2 regions of the Latilactobacillus fuchuensis genome follow, and region 2 is predicted to be linked to the other one. Evidence: predicted binding sites of a transcription regulator. Region 2 holds the regulator's gene; the other holds the start of a gene.

Region 1 (3,433 bases), 420 kb from region 2:
TAAGACTTCTGAACAGAGGTTACTCATGATGATTTTACCATCAATTGGATTGGCTTTATTGGCCGTATCAATATTGACGATGTACGGATAACCGGATTCTTGTTGTAATTTACTGATTTCATTTTCTAAATCACGGGCTTTAATCTTCGTTTTCTTAATTTGATCGTTAGCGACTAAATTATCGTATTCTTTGGTGATGTCGACGTATGAATAAGGGACACCGTATTCTTTCTCAACACCGTAAGGGCTGAAAAGATACATATCGGCATCGTTGGCAACCAGTTCGTAATACTTATCCGGCACGATTAAACCGAGTGACAGGGTCTTTAACCGGTACTTCTCATCCGCATTTTCCTTCTTAGCCCCCAAAAAGGCAATGACATCGGGATGGAAGGCGTTTAAATAAACGACACCGGCCCCTTGACGTTGGCCGAGTTGGTTAGAATATGAGAATGAATCCTCCAATAATTTCATGACCGGTAAGACACCACTAGCAGCGCCATCAATCCCTTTAATCGGATCACCAGCACCACGTAAGTTAGACAGGCTAATCCCAACGCCGCCACCAATTCGGGATAATTCGAGTGCGGAATTAATCGTCCGGCCGATGGAGTTCATATCATCGGTTGTTTGGAGTAAGAAACACGAAACCAATTCGCCCCGGCGTGAACGGCCGGCGTTTAAGAAGCTAGGGGTGGCCGGTTGGTAACGTTGATGCACCATTTCGTCTGCTAGATTCATGGCTAAAGTTTCATCGCCATCTGCGAAATACAAAGCGTTGACGAAAATCCGGTCTTTAAAATCTTCTAAATAGAAACCATTATCGTTTGTTTTCAAAGCATATTGTGCGTAAAATTTATAGGCAGCCATGAAAGATTTGAAATGGAAGTCTTGGTCAATCAAATACTGATTAAGTTGTTCCATAAAAGTGATTGAATAAGCTTTAAGAAAATCAGCTTCATAATAGTTTTCAGTCACTAAATAATCTAGACGATCTTGAAGGGACTTAAAAGTCACCATATTAGGTTGCACATTTTGTTCTAGAAAAGCATCGAGCGCTTCTTGATCCTTATGTAACGGAATTTGACCGTCAACCGGAATATTAATTTGATTATTGAGTTCATAATAGGTGACATCTTCAGTACGGATTTCTTTTAAAGACATTGTTAAGCACCACTTTCTGCAAAATTAAGGTTTAAAAAAAGGGAAAGACTAACTCTAGGGACGAGTTAGTCTAACAAAAAATAAAGCGCCTATTAGATGGCTAATTTTTGTAATTCAGCGGGTCTGAAACCAGAAAAGCTATCAATCCCATCAGCTTCTAATACGGGAACGGCTTGAAAACCGTTTTCGCGTAAGTAATCAATATATTGAGGGTCGTCGTTAATGTTATGTTCAACGAAAGTGACATCGTGTGTCTCCAAAAAGTGTTTCGTCATCCGACATTGGGGACAACCGTTCTTAGTGTATAATGTAATGTTTGCCATGATCATTTAACTCCCTTGAAGAATCTAATTAATAAAATTAGTATACCGTTTCGAAAATGAAGTTGCAATGATTTAATACTAGATGTTGTGTTTAAATGAAAAACAGCCCCTATAACTAGGGGCTGTTGCCGAATGATTAATTGAATCACACGTGAACTGTTCACTTATAAAGTTAACCATAATCACTACTAAAGTCAATGGCTATTTTGTGGGTTAAACGCATAACAATTCATTAACCCGCGTGGGACTAACGTTTGATTTTAAATAAAAAATGTTGGACAACTTAATGACTGACAACTTAAATAGTTTTACCCGAACGTTTTATAAAATGGGGGAGAGTAATCGTGAAAATTTCTGTTTAAAACGAATCCATTTAGATTGTTGGGCGATAATCTCATCGGTTAGCAATTGCGCGTGTTGCATATCAGCTTTGTATATCGTTTCGAGTTGCGCGGCGACTTTCGGATCGTAAATAAAGGCGTTGGCTTCAAAATTGAGTTTAAAGCTCCGAATATCCATGTTGGCCGAACCAATCGTACTGATATGACCGTCCATCACAACCGTTTTAGCGTGCAAAAAACCATTTTGATAACTATAGATTTTAACCCCAGTTGCGTGTAACAGTTGACTATAATATTGCGTTGCGCGGTAGATGAACGGATGATCTGGCATATTCGGAACCATGATCCGCACGTCGACACCAGACATCGCAGCCGTCGTTAGCGCATCAATGATACTATCATCTGGAACCAAATAAGGCGTTTGAATCCAAAGACGTTTTTTAGCGGTACTAATCATTTTCAAATAGCCGAGTTTAATTTGTTCGTCAAGTTTATCCGGCCCACTGGAAACAATTTGCATCGCAGCCGACCCCCGTTTAGAGGCAACTTCTTTTGGAAATAGATCATTAGAATAGGGGAGTTGCACGTTAGATTCAACACTCGCGTTCCAGTCCATTAAAAAACGAACCTGTAACGCTAATACGGCATTCCCCGTGACCCGCATATGCGTATCGCGCCAATTACCAAGTTTATGACTGCGACCCAGATATTGATCACCGACGTTAAAACCACCGATGTAACCAATATTACTATCGACGACCACCACTTTACGATGATCGCGGAAATTTAGCCGAAAATCGGTGATTGAATGTTTAGAACTGAAGAAGGTGCGGGCGTGACCGCCAGCTTCTTCGAGCGGGCGCCACCATTTCTGGCTTGCGCCTTGAGAACCCCAAGCATCGTATAAGACGTTAACGGTGACGCCGGCGTTTGCTTTTTCAACTAACAATTTTTGTAAGTCATTGCCGATTTGATCGTTGTAGATGGTGTAATATTCGATATGGATACTTTTTTGAGCTTGGCGAATATCGTTGAATAGGGCCGCGAATTTTTCTTGGCCCTCCGTGTACAACGTCACGTGGTTGTCCTTTAAGACGGGGGCGTTATTAATATTTAAAAATAAATTGACCATTTCTGTTGCTTCACTCGAAAGCATCTTTTTAGGCAATAATTCATTTTTACGATTTTCTTGACGTTGAATATCAACCAACGCCAAAATCCCATCGTTAATCTGAGACTGACTTTGGAAAATCTTTTTACGCGATAACCCACGACCGGTGAAGAGGTATAAAATAAAGCCGCCGACCGGTAATAACATCAAGACTAATAACCAAGCCCACGTTGCGGCGATGTCCCGTGGCTGCCGTAAAACGGTAATAATGGCGAGGACTGCATTGATAAAAATAATTAAAGTTGTTATTTCTGCTAATAATGCCAAATGATCACTCCTAAAATTCGATTAAGCTTCTTGAGTAGTTTACTAAATATGTCGCCAAAAGGCTATTACTTAGGTTAATGGTGGTAGTTGATTGTTAAATGGGACTAAGCGGCAATTGATTCGATGGGAGGGTCCTGCGTTAAAGTTTAATCATTCTTAAAGAATTG
Region 2 (3,433 bases):
CGTGACCGTCTCCTGAGTCAGCCGATCCTGATTCGCCTCAATAAAAGCTTGCACATCCGGATCTTGTAAGGCGGATTCAACCAATTGATTGAAACGTTGGTTTAACTGGCGACGATTCATCTGTTCAATGAGTCCTTTTTTCATATCTTCCATTATTCTCCCCGCCCTTCACGAATTTTTTTGAGCAATTGATCGACTTGATTCTGATCGGCCTTAGTTGTTGTTTCCTTGGGTGCCTGATAATCGGGTTGCGCCCACTTCGGCACGGTTTCTTGTTTCGTCGGTTTTGTTTGATAACGATTATTTTGTTTCGTCTTCGCTTTATCAGTTTGCGCGGTTTGGAACTGACGAATCTGCTGAATGGCATCAACCGGTGTTTGAACCCCTTTTTGCGCCCACTGATTAGCAATCCGATCCAACAAGGCTTGCGTCAAACCTTCATAACGTTCAGTAATGTACGCCACTAAAATGTTGAGCACATCGTTACTAAAAATATAGCGTCCTTGCAAATCTTTTAGCGCCCGAATTTCATTTTTAGCGACGTAGCCGTGTTTTTTCTGCTTTAAATCGTTCAAATAATCGACCGGTAGATAGCGTTGGCTGTCTGTTAACCACTGCATTTCTTGTTCGTTAAACTTGGCCTGCTGCCCCTGCTTTTGTAATTCACTTAAGGTATATTTAGAATCAGTCGCTACTTTATTTTGAGCGGCGTGGCGGCGCGTATAGTTGCCCAGAACATTTTGTTCAAGCACCTCCATATTCAACGTATTGTCTCTGGCATCCATCGTCGTGCCCATTAAGTTCGCGAGGGTTATTTCGTCTAAGCCGTAGAAATAATGTAAATTAAATAACCGTTGTTCATTGCGTAGCACTTCGTCGGGTGAAATCTGCCGTTGCCCTAACACATCTTGCAACAGTTCCCAATCAAACGTCTGTAACTCAAGCGCGCTAAAACTAGGTTTATTCGGCGATTTCTGCTGATAAAGGCTCTTCGTTTCTGCCACGCCATCTGGTGTATTTAGCAAATGGTCATTTTGAACGTGGAAGACGGTTAAAAAGTTCTTACTGACTTCTTTATAATCTTGTGAACGTACCGGTTGGAGCTTAAACCGCTCCCGCAATTCGATAAACCGCTTCTCGCCAACCGATTCATACAACACAACGCTCAATAGATCGTCTTTAAAAAAAACATCTGGTTTCATTGGCGCGTATAGTTCATAAACCAATTGGCGGCCTGCTTCACCATTTTTTTGATACGTCCGGATTAAGCCTAATGCCTCTAATTTACTGCGGCCGTCATAGAACGCTGGTAAATCGACACTCAATAAATTCAATAGCGTTGCGTGGGTTTGAAATTGATGTTGGCTCGCAACATCCTTCACTTGACTCCACAATAACAAATAAAGACTATAGGCAACGGCACCCATCAACGGTTGATACAAATACGTCACCACCGTTTGGTCGAAATCAGTTAAGTAGTTTGCTTTCGTCACCAAAAAGCCGTCTTTTGGACTTAAAAAATCAAATGCATCAGCCATAAAAACGTCCTTCCCTTATTTTGATTCTTTTGCTTTTTCTTTTTTCATCATATCTTGTAATTCTTTCATGAAGACATTCATATCTTTGAATTGTCGATAAACACTGGCAAAACGAATATAGGCAATCTCATCAATTTCTGGCAATAGTGCCATCACGTATTCCCCAACGGCTTGTGACGACACTTCATTTTCACCTAATGCTCGAATTTTATTTTCGACATCGTCGACGATTTCCGTCATTTGTTCCATCGTAACCGGCCGTTTTTCAGCCGCCCGAATCAACCCGCGTAATAACTTATCGCGATTAAATTCTTCGCGCGTCCCGTTTTTCTTAATCACCAATAATGGTGTTTGTTCAACGCGTTCAAACGTTGTAAACCGGAAACGACAGTTTTCACATTCACGGCGACGACGAATAACACGCCCCTCATCGGTTGGTCGACTGTCAATCACCCGTGAACTATTTTGATGACAATGCGGACATAACATAGTGACACCTTCTATTCTTAAATTAAGCTTTTATTTTAGTTTAGTATAAACCCATCTTATCTTGGTTATTATACCATGAACACGCAAATTCACTAAATGTTGAATCGTCAAAAATCCCGACCAAAGTTTAATTTAGTCGGGATTTTTTAACTAATCAGTGATTTTCGTTAATAAACTATCAATTTGCGCCTGTAGTGTTGCTAACGACCCTTCATTCTCTAATATATAATCGGCCTGCGCTCGCTTTTCAGCCAACGGCAACTGACTAGCGATTCGTAATTCAGCCGCTTCAGCCGTTAGCTGATTACGGGCCATCAACCGTGCCAATTGCGTCGCATGTGAGACGGCCACCACAGCTACACCATCGAATAATTCGGCGTAACCTTGTTCATACAACAACGGAATATCAACCACCACAACTGAGGCTTGCTTAATCGCGGCCATCTGTGCAATCAAGGCCTGGCGAATAACCGGTGCGGTAATCGCGTTCAACTGCGCTAAGGCTGTCGGTTGTCCAAAAACGAGTTGTCCTAATTTGTGACGATCAACTTGACCATCAATCACTAACGAATCCCCAAAAGTGGCTGCAATTTGTTCTTTAACCGTTTGATTTTCCGCCATCACTTGATGGGCCACTTGATCCGCATCAATCACCGGTACCCCTAGTGTTTTAAAAAGGGTAGAAGCTGCCGATTTGCCCGTCGCAATTCCGCCCGTTAACCCTAAAAAATAGGTCATTAACGCGCCTCTTTTCTAATCTGACAATGCGGACAAAAGTGTGTACCACGTTGGGCGACCTTTATTTTTTCAATCGGCGTCTGACAACGTTCGCACGGTTCCCCTTTTTTACCATAAACATGCAACATCTCTTGGAAAGCACCAGCATGTCCGGTCGCGTTCAAAAAGGTATTGACGGTTGTGCCACCACTATTAATCGCTAATTGCAATTCAGTAATGATGTCATCGTGGAGTTTTTGAACTTCCGCTTGCGTTAATAAATCAGCCGGTGTTTCCGGATGAATCTGGCTCAACCACAATGTTTCATCCACATAAATATTACCTAAGCCGCTCACCACTTTTTGATCCAACAATAACGGTTTGATGGCTTTATGGTGTTTTTGTAACGCTTGATAAAACTGGTGCACGTCAAACGTCGCCGGTGTCGGTTCGGGTCCCAAGGTTTTCAGCCCAGCAACCGTCATTTCTTGGCCGGTTTCAATCAACTGCATCCGGCCAAATTTACGCGTGTCTAAATAACGTAATTGCGTCCCATCAGTCATCTCAAAAATCACGTGGGTGTGCTTGGTGACGGGTGCACTTTGATCATCCACTTCGTATTTACCTTCCATCCGCAGATGGCTAACGACCGTTAAATCGTGATCAAATCGAATCAATAAATATTTGCC

Evidence for each region. The regulator NrdR, encoded in region 2, represses ribonucleotide reductase genes. The targets are predictions, from matches to a motif close to ACACNATATATNGTGT.
Region 1: the regulator NrdR is predicted to act here: its motif matches at 1,563-1,578, upstream of nrdH (glutaredoxin-like protein NrdH).

What each region holds. Positions count from the first base shown of each region.
Region 1 covers NZ_LT984417.1:1,170,772-1,174,204, forward strand. Annotated here, with positions in the region: gene nrdE (class 1b ribonucleoside-diphosphate reductase subunit alpha) at 1-1,164, opposite strand, end outside; gene nrdH (glutaredoxin-like protein NrdH) at 1,257-1,487, opposite strand; gene cls (cardiolipin synthase) at 1,809-3,266, opposite strand.
Region 2 covers NZ_LT984417.1:1,590,218-1,593,650, forward strand. Annotated here, with positions in the region: gene dnaI (primosomal protein DnaI) at 1-153, opposite strand, end outside; gene LFUMFP_RS07590 (replication initiation and membrane attachment family protein) at 153-1,538, opposite strand; gene nrdR (transcriptional regulator NrdR) at 1,554-2,027, opposite strand; gene coaE (dephospho-CoA kinase) at 2,178-2,765, opposite strand; gene mutM (DNA-formamidopyrimidine glycosylase) at 2,765-3,433, opposite strand, start outside.